Tolumonas auensis DSM 9187: one gene and its partners. The protein of the gene in region 5 interacts with the protein of the main gene of each other region in a pairwise test. Links are inferred from orthologs where the notes say so. Each region holds a gene or a part of one and is shown on either strand. Other genes may lie near its edges. The genes, in order: aceE, ulaR, grpE, malE and groL.

The links.
Region 1: the proteins of groL (region 5) and aceE interact in binary tests that used the Escherichia coli proteins (3 or more experiments, as listed by UniProt). The link is inferred for Tolumonas auensis DSM 9187 from one-to-one orthologs.
Region 2: the proteins of groL (region 5) and ulaR interact in binary tests that used the Escherichia coli proteins (3 or more experiments, as listed by UniProt). The link is inferred for Tolumonas auensis DSM 9187 from one-to-one orthologs.
Region 3: the proteins of groL (region 5) and grpE interact in binary tests that used the Escherichia coli proteins (3 or more experiments, as listed by UniProt). The link is inferred for Tolumonas auensis DSM 9187 from one-to-one orthologs.
Region 4: the proteins of groL (region 5) and malE interact in binary tests that used the Escherichia coli proteins (3 or more experiments, as listed by UniProt). The link is inferred for Tolumonas auensis DSM 9187 from one-to-one orthologs.

What each region holds. Positions count from the first base shown.
Region 1 is NC_012691.1:2,812,668-2,816,956, forward strand. Bases 558-3,792 are described here. They hold aceE (pyruvate dehydrogenase (acetyl-transferring), homodimeric type), read right to left. Parts: upstream 3,431-3,792; coding sequence 758-3,430; downstream 558-757. Other genes in these bases: aceF (pyruvate dehydrogenase complex dihydrolipoyllysine-residue acetyltransferase), read right to left, coding at 558-746; pdhR (pyruvate dehydrogenase complex transcriptional repressor PdhR), read right to left, coding at 3,473-3,792. Outside these bases: more of aceF, read right to left, coding at 1-557; more of pdhR, read right to left, coding at 3,793-4,231. UniProt on the Escherichia coli protein: Component of the pyruvate dehydrogenase (PDH) complex, that catalyzes the overall conversion of pyruvate to acetyl-CoA and CO(2).
Region 2 is NC_012691.1:3,351,607-3,355,597, forward strand. Bases 621-3,557 are described here. They hold ulaR (HTH-type transcriptional regulator UlaR), read right to left. Parts: upstream 2,499-3,557; coding sequence 1,743-2,498; downstream 621-1,742. Other genes in these bases: TOLA_RS15715 (GlxA family transcriptional regulator), read left to right, coding at 659-1,621; TOLA_RS15725 (L-ribulose-5-phosphate 3-epimerase), read right to left, coding at 2,589-3,461; TOLA_RS15730 (Cof-type HAD-IIB family hydrolase), read right to left, coding at 3,478-3,557. Also shown: TOLA_RS15710 (MBL fold metallo-hydrolase), read left to right, coding at 1-575; more of TOLA_RS15730, read right to left, coding at 3,558-3,991. UniProt on the Escherichia coli protein: Represses ulaG and the ulaABCDEF operon. Two ulaR binding sites have been identified in each promoter.
Region 3 is NC_012691.1:2,477,100-2,481,091, forward strand. Bases 1-2,938 are described here. They hold grpE (nucleotide exchange factor GrpE), read right to left. Parts: upstream 1,798-2,938; coding sequence 1,204-1,797; downstream 1-1,203. Other genes in these bases: dnaK (molecular chaperone DnaK), read right to left, coding at 1-1,058; nadK (NAD(+) kinase), read left to right, coding at 1,944-2,828; recN (DNA repair protein RecN), read left to right, coding at 2,919-2,938. Outside these bases: more of recN, read left to right, coding at 2,939-3,992. UniProt on the Escherichia coli protein: Participates actively in the response to hyperosmotic and heat shock by preventing the aggregation of stress-denatured proteins, in association with DnaK and GrpE. It is the nucleotide exchange factor for DnaK and may function as a thermosensor.
Region 4 is NC_012691.1:45,120-48,962, reverse strand. The notes cover bases 391-3,179. They hold malE (maltose/maltodextrin ABC transporter substrate-binding protein MalE), read right to left. Parts: upstream 2,482-3,179; coding sequence 1,300-2,481; downstream 391-1,299. Other genes in these bases: malK (maltose/maltodextrin ABC transporter ATP-binding protein MalK), read left to right, coding at 2,952-3,179; malF (maltose ABC transporter permease MalF), read right to left, coding at 391-1,230. Outside these bases: more of malF, read right to left, coding at 1-390; more of malK, read left to right, coding at 3,180-3,843. UniProt on the Escherichia coli protein: Part of the ABC transporter complex MalEFGK involved in maltose/maltodextrin import. Binds maltose and higher maltodextrins such as maltotriose.
Region 5 is NC_012691.1:3,092,019-3,095,990, forward strand. Bases 1-2,918 are described here. They hold groL (chaperonin GroEL), read right to left. Parts: upstream 2,320-2,918; coding sequence 682-2,319; downstream 1-681. Other genes in these bases: TOLA_RS14415 (DNA-deoxyinosine glycosylase), read right to left, coding at 107-610; TOLA_RS14425 (co-chaperone GroES), read right to left, coding at 2,360-2,653; TOLA_RS14430 (FxsA family protein), read right to left, coding at 2,793-2,918. Outside these bases: more of TOLA_RS14430, read right to left, coding at 2,919-3,305; divalent-cation tolerance protein CutA, read left to right, coding at 3,481-3,801; protein-disulfide reductase DsbD, read left to right, coding at 3,798-3,972.

The DNA of each region.
Region 1 (4,289 bases), 280 kb from region 5 along the record:
GGTGCAGGCACTTCCATAGAAGCCTTGTCGCCTTCCACGGTGATCAGAGACTGATCAGCTTCAACGGCATCGCCGACTTTAACCAGAATTTCGGTTACGGCAACTTCGTCACCACCGATATCCGGTACGTTAACTTCTTTCACCGCAGCAACCGCAGGGGCTGCCGCAACAGGAGCCGGAGCAGCAGCAACTGGTGCAGCTGCAGGCGCAGCGCCCGCCACTTCGAATACCATGATCAGGGAACCGGTAGACACTTTGTCACCCGTTGCCACTTTGATCTCTTTCACTACACCAGCGAATGGTGCAGGTACTTCCATAGAGGCTTTGTCGCCTTCTACAGTCAGCAGAGACTGATCCGCTTCAACGGTATCGCCCACTTTGACCATGATTTCGGTTACAGCAACTTCGTCACCACCGATATCCGGTACGTTCACGTCTTGCAGTGCTGCAGCCGCAGGAGCTGCAACAGGGGCTGGCGCGGCAGCGGCCGGAGCTGGTGCAGCAACTGCCGCACCTTCCGCTTCGAATACCATGATCAGGGAACCGGTAGAAACCTTGTCACCTAATGCAATCTTGATCTCTTTAACGATACCGGCTTCAGGAGCAGGTACTTCCATAGAGGCTTTGTCGCCTTCCACGGTCAGCAGTGACTGGTCAGCTTCAACCTTGTCACCCACTTTAACCAGAATTTCAGTAACGGCTACTTCATCACCGCCGATATCCGGAACGAAAATGTCTTTAGACATGAAATTTCCCCTTATGCGTACAGCGGGTTGATCTTGTCAGCGTCGATACCGAATTTGGCAATTGCCTGAGCAACTACTTTCTTATCAACGGTGCCTTGTTTCGCCAGTTCAGTCAGTGCAGCGACAACGATATAACCTTCGTTCACTTCGAAGTGACGACGCAGGTTTTCGCGGCTGTCTGAACGACCGAAACCGTCAGTACCCAGTACACGATAGCTTTCTGCAGGAACAAAATGACGAACCTGATCCGCGTATGACTTCATGTAGTCGGTCGCAGCGATTGCAGGTGCAGTTCCCAGAACCTGAGCAATATAAGGAACTTTCTGCTCAGCTTCCGGATGCAGCATGTTGTAACGATCTGCATCCTGACCATCGCGGGCCAGTTCGTTGAAGCTGGTTACGCTGTACACATCAGAACCGATACCGTATTCATCAGCCAGGATCTTACCGGCACGACGTACGTAGTTCAGAATAGAACCACAGCCCATCAGCTGAACCTGGCCTTTCGCGCCTGCGTTAGATTCCAGTTTGTAGATACCTTTACGGATACCTTCTTCAACACCGGCTGGCATTGCAGGGTGATGGTAGTTTTCGTTCAGTGTAGTGATGTAGTAGTAGATATTTTCCGGATTGTCACCGTACATACGACGCAGACCGTCCTGAATAATGACCGCTACTTCATACACGAATGATGGATCGTAGCTGACGCAGTTCGGAATAGTGCTGGCCAGAATATGGCTGTGACCATCTTCGTGCTGCAGACCTTCACCGTTCAGTGTTGTACGGCCGGAAGTACCACCCACCAGGAAGCCACGAGCCTGCTGGTCACCAGCGGCCCATGCCAGGTCGCCGATACGCTGGAAGCCGAACATTGAGTAGTAAACGTAGAACGGGATCATCGGGCAGTCGTTGGTGCTGTAAGAAGTTGCAGCAGCCAGCCATGATGACATCGCGCCCAGTTCGTTAATACCGTCCTGAATAACCTGACCTTTCTGGTCTTCTTTGTAGTACGCCACAAGTTCTTTATCTTGCGGGGTGTACTGCTGACCATGCGGGCTGTAGATACCGATCTGACGGAACAGACCTTCCATACCGAAGGTACGGGCTTCGTCTGCCAGGATCGGAACGATACGCTGACCAACAGATTTGTCTTTCAACAGCACGTTTAAGCTACGCACAAACGCCATAGTGGTAGACACTTCACGGGTCTGTTCACTCAGCAACGCATCAAATGCTGACAGCTCAGGAATATCCAGTTTTACGGAAGTCTGTGGCAGACGAGTTGGCAGATAGCCTTTCAATGCCTGACGACGTTCGTGCAGGTATTTATACTCTTCTGAACCTTCTTTGATTTCCAGATATGGCAGATCTTCGATCTGTTCATCTTTAACCGGGACAAAGAAACGATCACGCATGTGACGGACTGAATCCAGATCCATCTTCTTAACCTGATGCGCGATGTTTTTCGCTTCAGCTGCGTCACCCATGCCGTAACCCTTGATGGTTTTCGCCAGGATCACAGTTGGTTTGTCTTTCGCAGCAGAAGCCTGTTGGAAGGCAGCGAACAGTTTACGCGGGTCATGACCACCACGTTTCAGAGCAAAGATCTGCTCGTCAGTCCAGTCGGCAACCAGTGCGGCAGTTTCAGGGTATTTTCCGAAGAAGTGTTTACGGACATAAGCACCATCTTTGGATTTGAAAGTCTGATAGTCACCATCCAGCGTTTCGTTCATCAGCTGGATCAGCTTGCCGGAAGTGTCTTTCTGCAGCAGCGCATCCCAACCGGTGCCCCACAGAACTTTGATCACATCCCAGCCTGCGCCACCAAACACGCCTTCCAGCTCATTGATAACTTTACCGTTACCAATAACCGGACCATCCAGACGCTGCAGGTTACAGTTGATAACAAAGATCAGGTTATCCAGTTTTTCGCGCACAGCGATTGTGATAGCGCCTTTAGATTCCGGCTCATCCATCTCACCGTCACCCAGGAAGGCATACACTTTCTGTTCTGAACAATCTTTGATACCACGGTTGGTCAGATATTTCAGGAAACGAGCCTGATAGATCGCACCTACCGGGCCTAAACCCATAGATACAGTCGGGAACTGCCAGAATTCCGGCATCAGTTTAGGATGCGGATAAGATGACAGACCTTTGCCGTCCACTTCCTGACGGAAGCTGTCCAGTTGCTCTGCGGTCAGACGACCTTCAGCAAAAGCACGGGCATAAATACCGGGGGAAATATGACCCTGGAAGTAAACCAGGTCGCCACCGTCTTTCTCGTTACGCGCACGGAAGAAATGGTTGAAGCACACATCGTAAATCGTGGCGGATGAGGCAAAAGACGACATGTGTCCGCCCAGATCCAAGCCTTTCTTCGATGCACGCAATACGATCATTACTGCGTTCCAGCGGATGATAGCGCGGATACGTTGTTCCAGTTCCAGTTTACCCGGATAGGCTGGTTGATCGCTGGTTGCGATGGTATTGATATAATCAGTCAGCACATTACCACCAGTGCCTGTACCCGCAGATAAACCTGCTTTGCTGGCAGCTGATGATAATTGATCCAGAATGTACTGGGCACGTTCCGGACCTTCCTCCCGCAGCAGTGATTCCAGAGCAGTTAACCACTCGTGAGTTTCTACTGGGTCCACATCATGTTTAAGGAGTTCAGACATGGCTGTTTCCTGTGTTTGTTGACGGCATGTTGTTTGGTAAGGCTAACGCTGATGGATCTGCCGCGAGGGGCGTTGTGCACGCTCATCCTCTCGCTGTATATCCAGCAGGGTATCCTCGATAAAAGCCAGATGCTCATGGCAAGCATCTCTGGCCTGTTCTGGATGGCCAGCCAGGATCGCCGCAATCAGGTCTGACCTGTGACGACGGATCCGGTTAACCACCCCCGGACGCTGATTCAGTACTTCCAGATTGCCGAGAATGTTACGTTCCAGTAACTCCCGGATGGCACGCATCAGGTGCAACAGCACCACGTTGTGCGACGCTTCAGTCATGGCGAGATAGAAGGCAGACACAGCTTTGGCCTCTACGGCAACGTTACCGCTGGTCTGGGCTGCTTCGATATCATTCTGCAGCTCGCGCATGTGAGCAAAATCAGTTTCATTGCTGCGAAGAGCGGCGTAATAGGCCGCAACCCCTTCAAGAACATGACGGAATTCAAGCAGATCGAATTGTGAACCGGGATGATTAGCCAGTAATTCAAAGAAAGGGTCTGACAATCCGCGGTTCAGTTCGCTTTTGACATACGTGCCACCGCCCTGACGACGGTACAGCAAACCGCGCGCTTCCAGGCGCTGGATCGCTTCGCGCAACGATGGACGTGAAACACCGAACTGCACAGCCAATTCGCGCTCCGGCAGCAGCTTTTGACCAGGCTGCAGGGTGCCATCGACAATCATCTGTTCCAGTTCGGCAACGATGCTGTCTGAGAGTTTTGGCTGGGTTGGTTTGTATTCAGTCATGTGATATTTGTTAACTTGGTATTACCAATAAACGAATTGTTAAACAAATTAGCAAAAT
Region 2 (3,991 bases), 260 kb from region 5 along the record:
ACTTAGATCATTGGGATGATGCAGCACAGAAACTCATTCCTAAAAACATGCCGCTATTTGCTCAGAATCAGTCTGATGCAGACATTATTCGCAAACAAGGGTTCAAGAATGTTCGCATTCTCGATAGTCATACCGTATTTGGTGGTGTCACGCTCAGTAAGATCGGTGGGCAGCATGGCACTGATAAAATGTATGCAACGCCGATGATTGCTCAATTGCTTGGCGAAGCAATGGGCGTGGTATTCCAATCACCTCAGCATAAAACTTTATATTTAGCGGGTGATACCATTTGGCGTCCTGAAGTGGATCAGGCACTGGAGCAATTCAAGCCAGAAATCATTGTGCTGAATGCCGGATATGCCCGAATTTCCGGATTTGATAATTCAATTATCATGGGTAAAAACGATGTTCTGAAAACGTCAAAGCTGATGCCAAAATCGAAGGTGGTTGCAGTACATATGGATGCCATCAATCACATGAGTCTGTCGCGTAAAGAGTTGAAGCAATTTGTGGATGCAAATCGGATCGACAGCCATGTCGCGATCCCTCAAGATGGTGAAATTCTGAAATTCTAATCAATGAGCCACCTTCGCGGTGGCTTTTTGCTGTGATAAATTTTGCCTGTAGCGAAATCGCTAACTGTGATTGGATAAATTGAATGCCAGCAATTCGTGTCGTCATTTTGGCCTTTGAAGGAGTCAGCCTCTTTCAGCTTTCCATTCCTGCGATGGCCTTTGGTGTTGTCTATAAACCGTCAGACTTTCCGGCCTATGATGTTCGATACTGTGCACAAAATCCGGGGCGGCTCTGTAGTGATCAGGGCATTGTCATTGAGGTTAACCATGGCCTTGATGCCATGGATGATGCGGATGTCATTATTATTCCCGCCTGGCCCGACCCGAATACTCCAGCACCCATTGAGATTATCGATGCATTAAAAAAAGCGCATGCAAAAGGGATCTTAATTGTTGGGCTATGCCTTGGCGCCTTTGTACTCGGCGATGCCGGGCTGCTTGATGGCCGGGAGGCGACAACGCATTGGATGGCGCGTGATATTTTTGCACAGCGATTTCCACTATCACATTTTCGCCCTGATGTACTTTATGTTGATGATGGGAACATCATCACTTCTGCCGGGACTGTTGCGGCGATCGATTGCTGTTTACATTTGGTCAGACAACGACACGGTGCAGAAGTGTCGAACCGCATCGCCAGATTGCTGGTGACACCGCCACACCGGAGTGGCGGACAAGTACAGTACATCGAACGCCCTATTCCACAGTTACCTACCGGAGATCGTCTCGTCAACGTCTTGGAATGGGCTCGTCAGAATTTATCTGAAAATTTATCACTCGACTTGTTAGCGGAAGTGGCAAATATGAGTCGAAGAACGTTCACCAGACGTTTCAAGGAAACGACAGGAACAACAGTAACTCAATGGCTCAATTCAGCGCGTGTTGTGAGGGCTCAAGCGTTACTTGAAACGACCGATCTGTCGATTGAGCAGATAGCCTATGATGCGGGATTTGGTACGCCCTTATCATTTCGTCAGCAGTTTAATCATCAGCTTGGAATGCCGCCATCCGAATATCGACGTACCTTTTCTCAAAAAATTTCGTAAAGCGATAAAGCCTGTACGGCAGAAACACTGCGATGCGGGGCCCGGTACAGCTTGATGTAACCAACGGCTGCCATGAAAAACAGCCGTCAGATTTGGCGGGAAGATGAAGAGACGCGGCGCATTAAACCAGAATAATCTCGCAGCCTTTGGCGCGCAGGGCATCCAGCACTTTCGGATCGGCATTCTTTCCGGTGATGATGTAATCCATCTGTTCGGCTTTACTGAACAGCACGCCGCCGCGCTGACCAATCTTGCTGCTGTCCACTAATGCCACCAGCTTACCGACATTAGCGAGCATCTTCTGTTCCGCCATTGCCGTCAGCATATCAATTTTATACAGGCCATCTTCGGTCAGGCCTTTACCACTGGTAAACATCCAGTCGCCGGTATAGATACCGGAAAGCTCATCCTGCGGACCCAGCATGATGGATTGATCGCGGTGATACTGACCGCCAATAATCAGCACCTTCTCATGCTGATGCTCAATCAGGTAACTGGCCAGCGGGAAATAGTTGGTAATCACCTGCACATCCATACCGCAGAGATGCTGACCAAGCAGAAATGCGGTCGAACCACAGTTAATGACAATGCTCTGACCGGGCTGGCACAGTTTTGCGGCGGCGATGGCAATCCGGGTTTTCTCATCGTGATTAACACTCTGTTCGCTGTCCATCGGCGACCAGTGATTTTTAGCCACCGAGACTGCCTCAGCCCCGTTGCGTACCTTGCGCAATTGACCGGACTCATTGAGCTTATTGATATCGCGCCGTGCCGTTGCCGGAGAAATATCAAAGGCCTGGATCAGTCCTGCGACCGTCATATGCCGCTTCTGTTGAAGAAGCTCAATAATTGCATTATGTCGTTGTGCTTCTGTCATAGCCTGCTCACTTATGATTACTAATGAGTATTATGATTACATCATACTCATGTTGATAATAAATATCATCATCTAAAGGCGCGACACAGATCACGCCAATGCCATGCCAGCTTCCTGACTCATGCTTTCTAAACGGGATTTTGCCAGGCGAAGATTGTTCACCCAGTGTTCATCCTGTGCCCACATTTCCAGCACCATCGGACCGTTATATTGCATTTCAGCTAAGGTGCGGAAAATGGCAGGGAAATCGACCTGACCTTCCCCGATAACCAGATCCCGGAACTGCCCTTTACAGTCAGACGATACTTTACGGGTATCTTTCAGGTGAATTTGCACGATGTGTTCGCTGCTGAGTTTGAGTTCAGTACAGGTGTCGTAATTCCAGCCGGTGATGTTGCCGACATCCGGATAGGCCATGAAATAAGGCGATGGGATCGCTTTTTTCAGCACCTCGAATTTGCTCAGGGAATTCAGATACGGGGTATCCATAATTTCCACACCGAGCATGACGCCGGCCCGTTCCGCCATCTTGGTGGCCGTTTTCATCCCTTCGATAAAACGCAGATGCGTGGCCGGGCTTTGCGGCTCGTAATACACATCGTAACCGGCGAGCTGAATGCAGCGGATACCGAGCTTGTATGCCAGATTAATGGCCTTTTCCATGATGTCATGCGCCTGCTGACGAATAGCCGGATCTTCTGAGCCAAAAGGAAAGCGGCGGTGTGCGCTCAGACACATGGATTGCAACGGCAGACCGTATTTTTCGCACAGATGGCGCAGGCGATAGATTTCGTCATCACTCCAGTCTAAACGTTGCAAACGCTCATCGGATTCGTCGACTGAAATTTCAATAAAATCAAAGCCAAGCTCCTTTGCCATCAGGATTTTTTCTTCCCAGTCCAGGCTGTTCGGCAATGCTTTTTCGTACAGGCCCAGACGGAATGGTTTATCAAAATTGTGCATGGCGGGACTCCATCAGTTAGACGCCAAAATATTCCTGCAACACATCCAGAATGCCCTGTCCGTTGTTGCTTTCTTGGGTGATGCGGTCAGCGACGGCTTTGACTTCATCCTCGGCATTCGCCATGGCAACGCCGAGACCGGCCATCCTGAGCATGGAAATGTCGTTATGGTTGTCACCGATCGCGATCACCTGTGCCGGGTCAATTTGATGCTGTGCGAGAAACTCACTCAGGCGGGCACCTTTGGTATTGCCACGGCGGGAAAAATCGATACGGTTGACCCACGATTGTTCACCGGTGAAATTCGCCTGCACCCAGTCCAGCTGAGCAAAGGCGGTGATCCGTTCGATGTCGCCTTCCGCGACAAACTTCCAGACATACTCGCTGTTCGCCAGTTCCTCTTCGAAGGAAGAGACGCGCGCAATCGCCGGACGAATAGTCGCCGGAAAGGTCTCCGACCAGCGTTCCAGAACTGACATATAGGCAATCGGATTTGAGGCCGACAGCGCCATGCGATCCGTCACATACATC
Region 3 (3,992 bases), 610 kb from region 5 along the record:
ACCGCTTTTTGCACCATCGGCATACGAGTCTGACCACCGACCAGGATGATGTCATCCAGCTGGCTGACTGATAAACCCGCATCTTTCAGTGCTGTTTTCAGTGGTTCGATAGTTTTCTTAACCAGATCTTCAACCAGAGATTCCAGTTTAGAACGGGTTACTTTGATATTCATGTGCTTAGGACCAGTAGCATCTGCGGTGATATACGGCAGGTTTACTTCGGTCTGCTGAGCAGATGACAGTTCAATTTTTGCTTTTTCTGCAGAATCTTTCAGACGTTGCAGTGCCAGCTGATCTTTACGCAGATCGATGCCCTGCTCACGTTTGAATTCATCTACCAGATAGTTGATCAGGCGGTTATCAAAGTCTTCACCACCTAAGTGGGTGTCACCGTTGGTAGACAGAACTTCGAAGGTTTTTTCACCGTCCATTTCATCAATTTCGATGATGGAAATATCGAATGTACCACCGCCCAAGTCATAAACAGCGATTTTACGTTCGCCCTGCACTTTGTTTACGCCGTAAGCGAAAGCGGCTGCAGTTGGTTCGTTGATGATACGTTTTACGTCCAGACCCGCGATACGACCAGCATCTTTAGTTGCCTGACGTTGCGCATCGTTGAAGTAAGCCGGAACAGTAATAACTGCTTCAGTGACTGGCTCACCCAGGAAATCTTCGGCTGTTTTCTTCATTTTTTTCAGCACTTCAGCTGAAATCTGTGGTGCAGCCAGTTTGCGACCTTTTACGTCTACCCATGCATCGCCGTTATCAGCACGCACGATGTCGAATGGCATAATTTTAATGTCACGCTGTACTTCTTCGTCTTCATAACGACGGCCAATCAAACGCTTGATTGCGTACAGGGTGTTTTTCGGGTTAGTGATTGACTGACGTTTTGCTGGTTGACCAACCAGAATTTCACCATCATCGGTGTAAGCAATGATGGAAGGAGTTGTACGATCGCCTTCCGCATTTTCAATTACACGAGCCGTGTCACCATCCAGAATAGCCACGCATGAGTTGGTGGTGCCCAAGTCAATACCGATGATTCTACCCATTTTGATATGTCTCCAGAATTTCTTACTACATTTAAACCGTTATTTATTAAGTGGGGGCTGAACCGCAATTTTCAAGTTAACCCACCAAACGGCGTTGACAGTTATATGGTGTTATCCCCTCATCTATTCAAGGGGAAATAATAAATTAAACTTCTGCGCTGGCTGCTGGTGCTTTGCTAACCATCACCATGGCCGGACGAATCACCCGGCCATTCAATTCATACCCTTTTTGCATTACAGCAATAACGGTATTCGGCGCTACATCGCCATTTTCAATCATGCTCATAGCCTGATGCTGATTCGGATCAAATGCCTGCCCCTGCGGGTCAAGCGCGATAACACCGAATTTAGCAACACTGTTAGCCATTGATTTTAGTGTCAGTTCCACACCTTCCAGCAATGGTTTTACTGCGTCATTTTGTTTGTCCGCAACCTGGATTGTGCGCTCCAGATTATCCAGAACAGGAAGCAGTTCAGTTACAAATTTCTCTAAGGCAAACTTATGTGCTTTTTCAACGTCTAATGCTGTACGGCGACGCAGGTTTTCCATTTCAGCAACGGTTCTCAGCGCGCGATCTTTTTCTTCCGCAGCAATGCTACTGGCTTGTTCCAGCTTCTGTTCAAGCTCGACAACATAAGCGGAATCAATAGCTACACCTTCGATCGCCACTGTTTCTTGCTGGTCCGCGGTCTGAGTTTCCTGATTGATGGGTTCCTGAACTTGTTCCTGATTAGTCATCTCTCACTACCTGAATGTTACGTAATGGCACAAATATGGGGATGCCATTGTTATTTTCAAGAGGCTATTTTTCATCTGCAGGTAATTTATTGGTTCAACAGGCAAAAGAGTTATACTGAAACCACAGTATTTTCCGGAATGAACTCATGTCTCAGGCTTTTCGTACGCTGGCATTACTCGGCAAAGCAAACAATGATGATGTTAATCAAACCATCAATGCATTGTATAAATTCCTGCGCGAGCAAAACTACAACGTCCTGACTGAGACCCGCCTGGCACATCAATTACCATGTCCGGCTGAGCATTGCATGGATATAGTGGAACTTGGAAAAAATGCAGATCTGGCAATAGTGGTGGGTGGCGACGGCCATATGCTGGGCGCAGCCCGCGTCTTGGCTCGTTATGATGTTCCGGTGATTGGTGTTAACCGCGGTAATCTGGGGTTTCTGACTGATTTATCTCCGCATGATTTCGAAGTGTCATTACAGCAGGTGCTATCCGGTGATTATCAGACTGAACATCGTTTTTTACTGGAGACAACCATCTATCGCCATGGTGAACCGAAATCATCAAATACTGCACTCAACGAAGCTGTACTGCACCCGGGCAAAATAGCCCATATGATTGAATATTCAGTCTATATTGATGATAGTTTTGTTTTCAGTCAGCGGGCTGACGGCATGATTGTATCAACACCAACCGGATCAACTGCTTATGCCCTTTCTGCGGGTGGACCGATCCTTATGCCACAACTGGATGTTATGACGCTGGTACCAATGTTTCCACATACACTGAGCTGTCGTCCGATCGTAATTGATGCACATCGTCAGGTTAAACTGGTTATTTCACCTGATAATCCTGATGAGCAGTTGCATGTAAGCTGTGATGGTCACGTTACACTTTCAGTTCATCCCGGAGATGAAATTATTATTCGCCGGGCACCGCACCAGCTAACTTTGCTGCATCCTAAAGATTATGATTATTTCAATGTATTACGCACTAAATTAGGTTGGAGCAATCAACTGTTTTAATATACAGTAAATTTATTCACTGCCCTCTTTACTGTATCTATATACAGTATATACTCAAAGTCAGTTTATCTGCAGTGGAGTCTGCCCGGTATGCTGACACAACTCACCATTCATAACTTTGCGATTGTCCGATTTCTGGAACTGGATCTGCGTGATGGCATGACCTGCGTCACCGGAGAGACTGGTGCGGGAAAATCAATAGCCATTGATGCGTTAGGTCTTTGTCTTGGTGAACGGGCAGATGCCGGTATGCTGCGCCATGGCGCAGATAAAGCTGATGTCATCGCCCGCTTTAATATCGAAAAAAATCTGAACGCACAGCAATGGTTGCGCGCTAATGAACTCGACACACAGGATGAATGCATTCTGCGGCGGGTTATCACAAATGAAGGGCGTTCCCGGGCTTATATCAACGGCACTCCGGTTCCTCTGGCACAGCTGAAACAACTGGGCAATACGCTGATCAATATTCATGGTCAGCATGCACATCAGTTATTACTGAAATCTGAATATCAGCTGACCGTGCTGGACGCTTATGCTAACCATCAGGGATTACTGGACTCAACCCGTCAGCATTATCAAAGCTGGCGTAGTTTGCATGCGGAACGCCAACGTTTGCGTCAGGCTCAGGAACAACGTCAGTCACGCTTACAACTTCTGGAATATCAGGTTCAGGAGCTGGATGAATTTGCACTGCGTCCCGGTGAATTTGCAGAAATTGAAGTTGAACACACCCGGTTAGCAAACAGCGAATCGCTGCTTCATGACAGTCAGTTTTGTCTGCAATTACTGCATGATGGCGACGACATTACGATTGGTACATTGATGCAAAATGTTCTGGATAAACTGGAGCAGTTGGGGGAGATGGATCCGCTGCTGAAAAATGTCGCTCAGATGCTGCAGGATGCAAAAATCCAGATTGAAGAAAGTCATTATGAGTTGCGCAGTTATCTTGATAATCTCGATATTGACCCTACCCGCTTCATTGAAGTCGAAAATCGTCTTTCAAAGACAATGGAGTTAGCCCGTAAGCATCATGTCAAACCTGAAGAACTGGCAGAAAAACATCGGCAATTACGTCAGGAACTTCAGGAGTTAGGTGCGGCAGATGAACGTTTACAGGAGTTAGCTACCGCACTACAACAGGCCCGGGATGAATATCTT
Region 4 (3,843 bases), 3.0 Mb from region 5 along the record:
ATCCGGAATGGCTTTTAACAGCCCCATGCAGAGGATCATCATGTACGGGTAGCCCAGCCAGACGTTGACGATCAGGATCATCGCTTTCGCCAGCATCGGATTAGTAAACCATTCCGGTTTCAGGCCAAACATCTGCTCCAGCAGCATGTTGATCTCACCGAAGCTCTGGTTAAACAACCCTTTGAAAATCAGGATGGAGATAAAGCCCGGCACCGCATACGGCAGGATCAGCAGCAAGCGATACATTGCCTTGCCTTTCAGTGGCTGCCACTGCACCAGACAGGCCAGCACCATGCCGACGGCCAGTGTGAACATGACGGTCAGACCCGCAAACAGCACGGTCCAGATAAAGATTTTGATGAACGGCTGCTGGATGCCTTTATCCTGTAACACGCGCAGGAAGTTATCCCAGCCGATGGTGACGGTATAACCCGGGCTCATGCGTGTATCCGCAATCCATTCACCTTTAGCATCAACGGCCTGATAGAAGCCCATCTCGTCATTCGGCTGATACAGTTCACCGGTCTGGTTATTACGCAGACCACGGTCATCCTCCTGCAGGGTATACAGTGGTTTGATCGCCGAGAACTGCCGCAGGGAACTCATCACCAGTTCGCTGCCATCCGGCATCACCGCAGTCAGCTGACCCAGTGCCTGACGGTTTTGGGTGATCACTTTCAGTGGTGCTTTCGTCGCCCCCGTATCGGCCGTTTTTGGCACCATATTCAGTCGTTGTGGCTGGTTATCCAGCGCAAACGGTGCCGATAACAGGGTCTGATTGGTTTCACTGTCCTGCAGTTGCAGCTGCCAGTGGCCATCACTGCCCAGCAGGGTAAAATTCAGCGTATTACCGCTCTGGAACTGGCGATCCAGTATCACCGACTGCGCACGCTCAAAGCTCAGCTGATGCACGGCACTGTAGTTGGTAAACGCGATGCCAATGGTGCAGAACAGCGGGAACAGCACAAACAGCCCCATGCCGACCAGACCCGGATAGACATAGCGCCACGAGTAGGCTTTGCGGCTGGCAAACAGGTAGATCCCGGTGCCGGCCAGTAACAGTGTCAGCATCGCAAACAGATATTCGCGCTGCGCGTACATCTGCACAATCAAATAGCCATTCAGCACGGCCACCAGGCCAAGTAACGAACGGGTAAACATCGCGCTGCGCCACCACTTCTTATTCTGTGGCAGGCGCGGCGGAGTGGTATGGGCAACAGATAACTGCATGAGGCACTCCGTCTGATTACAACTGAGGGCGGCGACCCGCCCTCTTTTACGACTTTTGACGAGCGGAAATTACTTCGTCATTTGCTTGGCTACTTCATCCAATGCCTCTTTCACTGGCTGACGACCAGCGGTGGCATTGACGATCGCGTTTTTCTCGGCATACCAGAACGCGGTCATCTGCGGAATGTTCGGCATGATTTCACCTGCCTTCGCGTTAGCCATGGTGGCCGCAATGCGTGGGTCGGCTTCCAGTTTTTTCTGGAATGACATCAGCGATACCGCACCTAAAGGTTTGTCTTTGTTAACTTTATCCAGACCGTCGTCGGTCAGCAGATAGTTCTCGAGGAATTCCGCGGCCAGATCCTTGTTCGGGCTGGCCGAGTTGATACCCGCAGTCAGCACCCCGACAAATGCTTTCGATGGCTTGCCTTGGAAGGTCGGCAACTGCGCAACACCGTAGTTGATACCGCTCTTGTCCGAGTTGCTCCACGCCCACGGGCCATTGATGGTCATGGCGGTTTCACCTTTGTTGAACGCCGCATCAGCAATCGAGTAATCGACGTCCGCCGAGATATGTTTGTTCTTCACCAGATCGACGATGAACTGCAGACCAGCCTGTGCACCGGCGTTATTCACACCGACATCTTTCGCGTCATAGCCGTCCGGTGTAGTTTTGAATGCATAACCACCAGCCGCCGCCAGCAGTGGCCAGGAGAAGTAAGGCTCCTGCAGGTTCCACATAATGGCGCTCTTGCCTTTGGCGCGCAGTTCTTTATCTAAAGCCGGAATGTCTTCCCAGCTTTTTGGCGGTGTCTTGATCAGATCTTTGTTATAAATCAGCGACAACGCTTCCACTGCTACCGGATAACCAATCAGCTTGCCATTGAAACGCACTGCATCCCAGGTGAACGGGAACATTTTATCCTGCAGCTCTTTGGAAGGATGAACTTCGGTCAGCAGACCAGACTGGGCATAGCCACCAAAACGGTCATGTGCCCAGAACACGATATCCGGACCATCGCCGGAAGCCGCGACCTGCGGGTATTTCTCTTCCATCTTGTCCGGATGTTCCACCAGTACCTGTACCCCGGTGTCCTGCTCAAATTTCTTACCGACTTCTGCCAGACCGTTGTAACCTTTGTCGCCGTTGATCCAGATAACCAGTTTTCCTTCCTGCAGCTTGGCCATCGCCGGAGCCGAAATCACCAGCGCGGCTAACGCGGTCAGAGCCAGGTTTTTTATCTTTTTCATTGTCACGTCCTTCTTGAGTGGCATAACTCTTCACATGAATAGATATCGTATGAATAGATGTCGCATGGATAAATGTTGCGGAAAAGAGTGCTAATTACAGTCGCAGAGTACAGGGGATGACTCTTTCTCTTCCGGCAGCGGTACACAGTCTGCAATGGCGTAGCTAGTACAGCATCCTCCTCCTCTCTACGCCCCACCCCCTGTTTTGTGTGACCCAACCGACACAACCGTAGATTTTGTGCGCTGGCGCAACAAATTCTCATGTCAGCTTTGCGGTCAGCCTCACAATATTTCGCTTCGCCGGCCTCACCCTCCCGGTTTTCATCCGGCCTCCTCCTCCCGCCTCATCCCCCTCAAAAAGATTCTCCGCGGATGATTTCGTCCTCGCCAACCCGCCGCACTATGCACCTCAGTCAGTAATCCGGTTGCAACAGGCAATACGGAACAAGTCAGGTGGTAAGGAGTAACTCATGGCGGGCGTGACACTGCGTAATGTATGCAAAACCTACGGCGAGGTAGCGATTTCCAAAGACATCAATCTGGAGATCAATAACGGCGAGTTTGTGGTCTTTGTCGGTCCGTCCGGCTGTGGTAAGTCAACCCTGCTGCGCATGATTGCCGGTCTGGAAGACATTTCCGCCGGGGATTTGATGATCGGTGAACGCCGCATGAATGACGTGCCCCCCGCGGAGCGCGGTGTCGGCATGGTGTTCCAGTCCTATGCGCTCTACCCGCATCTCTCCGTGGCCGACAACATGTCGTTTGGCCTGAAACTGGCCGGCGCCGGTAAACCACAGATCCAGCAGCGGGTAAATCATGCATCGGAAGTGCTGCAACTGGCGCACCTTCTGGAACGTAAACCGAAAGCCCTCTCCGGCGGCCAGCGCCAGCGCGTCGCCATCGGCCGGACGCTGGTGGCGGAACCGCAGGTGTTCCTGCTGGATGAACCACTGTCCAACCTCGATGCCGGTCTGCGCGTGCAGATGCGTATCGAAATCGCCCGTCTGCACAAGCGTCTGCGCAGCACCATGATTTACGTCACCCACGATCAGGTCGAAGCGATGACGCTGGCCGACAAAATCGTGGTGCTGGAAGGCGGCAGCATCGCCCAGGTCGGTAAACCACTCGAACTCTATCACTATCCAGCCAACCGTTTTGTCGCCGGTTTCATCGGCTCGCCGAAAATGAATTTCCTGCCGGTGCGGGTACACGCCACCGAAGCCGAACGCGTACAGGTGGAGTTACCGGATGAGCAGCTGTTGTGGTTGCAGGTAGACAGCCGCGATGTGCAAATCGGCAGCATGCTCTCACTCGGTATCCGTCCGGAGCATCTGCTGCCCGGCGAAGCCGCCGAATACCGCC
Region 5 (3,972 bases):
CCTGTTTTCAGCTTCAGAAAACACTGAATACAACACAGAAAAGGCAGGAATAGATCTATACAAAGATAGCAGATGGATTAATGAACGGCCTGCAGAGAGAGCTTTGTTATTTCACATCCATGATCCGCTGCCATGCCTGCAACTTGAAGGCAAGCGACTGGGAGGCGTTGGCCGGACTGGTGGAAGGCAGACGCTGGCAGATCAGATCGGCAGGATAATCAGCTTTGGCAACATACCGGTGAAAACAGGAAGCTGCTTTTTCGCCGTTAAAAAACACATGACGGATCTGTCTGTGCTGGCGGAAAAATTCCGCAAAATTGTTTACCGTCAGAGTGGCATGCTCAATGTTGGCATCCAGACTCCCCTCGCGTTTACAGGATTGCAGCACATCCCAGAGCGCAATCCCCGCCGCACGTAACGCCGCGGTTCGCTCTTCATAACCGGCTGACGGATCAAACTGCAACAGCTCGGCCATGACAGGCCAGAACAGATTACGTTTATGCGCGTAATACTGGCCGGCATCCAGCGACGCTTGTCCCGGCATACTGCCGAGGATCAGTATCCGGGCATTTTCATCCGCAATCGGTGCAAAGCTATAAAGTAACGTCATGCTGCTGTTTCCTGAAAAGCAAAAGGCCGGATCGCTCCGGCCTTTAAGTATGCACTTTGAGTTGCGATGAATTACATCATGCCGCCCATGCCACCCATGCCGCCCATATCAGGCATAGCTGGTGCATCTTTCTTCGGTGCGTCTGTGATCATACATTCGGTGGTGATCATCAGACCAGCCACAGAAGCAGCGAATTGCAGTGCCAGACGGGTTACCTTGGTTGGATCCAGAATACCCATTTCCAGCATGTCGCCGTAAACTTCGGTCGCGGCGTTGTAACCGAAGTTACCTTCACCTTCACGAACACGGTTTGCAACCACTGATGGCTCTTCACCGGCGTTGTCTACGATCTGACGCAGTGGTGATTCCATAGCGCGCAGGGCAACACGGATACCAACGGTCTGATCTTCGTTGTCACCTTTCAGGTCAGCCAGTTTAGCTGCAGCACGAACCAGCGCCACACCACCACCAGCAACCACACCCTCTTCTACCGCAGCACGGGTTGCGTGCAGGGCATCTTCAACGCGGGCTTTTTTCTCTTTCATTTCAACTTCGGTGGTTGCACCGACTTTGATAACTGCAACACCGCCAGCCAGTTTAGCAACACGTTCCTGCAGTTTTTCTTTGTCATAGTCAGAAGAAGACTCTTCGATCTGCTGACGGATCTGAGCAATACGCGCTTCGATAGTTGCTGCTTCACCTACACCGTCAATAATGGTGGTGTTTTCTTTAGTGATCACGATGCGTTTGGCACGGCCCAATTCTTCCAGAGTCGCTTTTTCCAGCTCCATACCGATCTCTTCAGAGATAACAGTACCGGCAGTCAGAATCGCGATATCCTGCAGCATGGCTTTACGGCGGTCACCGAAGCCTGGCGCTTTAACAGCAGCCACTTTCACGATGCCACGCATGGTGTTAACAACCAGCGTTGCCAGCGCTTCGCCTTCTACGTCTTCGGCGATGATAACCAGTGGTTTGCCTGCTTTCGCAACGCCTTCCAGCACTGACAGCATTTCGCGGATGTTAGACACTTTCTTGTCTACCAGCAGAATGAACGGATCGTCCAGTTCTACAGAAGCAGTGTCTTGTTTGTTGATGAAGTACGGAGACAGGTAACCGCGATCGAACTGCATACCTTCAACGACAGCCAGCTCGTCTTGCAGACCCTGACCATCTTCAACAGTGATAACACCGTCACGGCCTACTTTATCCATCGCTTCTGCGATCAGTTTGCCCACGTTTTCATCAGAGTTTGCAGAGATAGTACCTACCTGAGCAATTGCTTTGGTGTCAGCACATGGCACAGATAGGGTTTTCAGTTCTTCAACTGCAGCAAGAACCGCTTTGTCGATACCACGTTTCAGATCCATCGGGTTCATGCCAGCAGCAACGGCTTTCAGACCTTCGGTGATGATTGACTGAGCCAGTACAGTAGCAGTAGTAGTTCCGTCACCCGCCGCGTCATTCGCCTGGGAAGCTACTTCTTTCACCATCTGAGCGCCCATGTTCTGGAATTTGTCTTCCAGTTCAATTTCTTTCGCTACAGAAACACCGTCTTTGGTGATGGTTGGTGCGCCGAATGATTTATCCAGCACTACGTTACGGCCTTTCGGGCCCAGTGTTACCTTTACCGCGTTCGCCAGAACGTTGACACCTTCCAGCATTTTGATACGGGCGTCGCTACCAAATTTAACGTCTTTAGCTGCCATTTCTAAAATTCCTTTAGCTCAAATTGGGGGGTGATAAAAATTATTCTTCAACAATTGCCAGGATGTCAGTTTCAGACAGGATCAAAACTTCCTGACCATCCAGCTTCTCGGTTTTCACGCCGTAACCTTCGTTGAAAATCACTTTATCGCCTACTTTGACAGCCAGCGCTTTCACTTCGCCGTTATCCAGGATTCGACCCGTGCCGACTGCCAGAACTTCACCACGAGTGGATTTCTGAGCAGCAGAACCAGTCAGCACGATGCCGCCTGCAGACTTAGCTTCAACTTCGGTACGTTTGATGATCACGCGATCATGCAATGGGCGAATTTTCATTGATAACTCTCCTACTGAGTGTTGTTTCTATGAATACGGCCTTCTGCGGCCGAAACTGAATTCAAATACAATCCCCGATCTGGGGGCATATTCCTGCGCTTCAAGGGCGCAGCAGAAAAAATTTGGTTAAGTACACGTCTTACTGATGTGTATCGTCATCTTTATCTTTACGTTCGTACTCGCCATCAATGGTCGTTCCCTGACGTGGTGCCGGTTTGATTTTCTCGTTGAAAACCTCTTCGCTGTCCGGCTCGACATGCTGCGCTTCGCTTTCCACCGTGGTATGCACACCATAAACCTGCCAGCGCGGGCTGCTGGTGAGCTTGCGGGCCAGCCAGTGACGGACAAACGGTTGCAGCAGGAATAACGCCACAATATCGGTCAGAAAACCGGGAAACATAAACAGTATACCGGCGAACAGCAGCGCAACGCCTTCCAGCATCGTTGCCGCAGGAGCAATGCCCTGTGCCAGTTGCTGCTGCATCGTCATCATGGTCCGCAACCCCTGGGAACGAACCAGTGAAACCCCATAACCCGCCGCCAGGATCATCAGCAGGATCACCATAAAGGCGCCGATGACCGACCCAACTTTAATGATGACCCACAGCTCCAGAAAGAACAGCAGGAAAAAACCAAATGCAATTTTTGCCACAGGCACCTCTCAGGCCAAATAAAGTTACGCCGACAAACTGACGTATAAATCACCAGATGGGGATGCAGAGCCGCTGATTCAAGGTTTCATCGATCATAGTGATGATCTTTAGTGGTCGAATTTTGCGACAGACTGCATAATTAGAGTAAGAAGATCCATTAGCCGGTGAGCGCCCATGAGTGATGCTATCGTCGTATTATGCACCTGCCCTGATAATACCTGTGCCCGTGCACTGGCGCAGACGTTGCTGAATGAAAAACTGGCAGCCTGCGTTAATCTCATTCCTCAGGTGACATCGCTTTATTGCTGGCAAGGCAAGATGGAAGAAAGCCAGGAAGTGCTGCTGGTCATTAAAAGCCGCCGCACTCTGTTTGGCGTTCTGCAGCAACGAATACAGACATTGCACCCCTATGAGGTGCCGGAAATACTGGCCATGCCCGTATTAAACGGAAGTCCGGCCTATCTGCAATGGCTTCAGGAACAAACCACACCATGACACGCTATCTGTACCTCATTTGCAGCTGTTTTTTTCTGCTGTTTATGCTGCCGCTGAAAGCGAATGAGGCTTTGTTGCAGCAATTGATCCCGGCTGCGAAACCGCAGTTCTTACCGGCAGATCAGGCGTTTGTCGTGACGACACAGCAAACGGACAATCAGCTGCAAATCA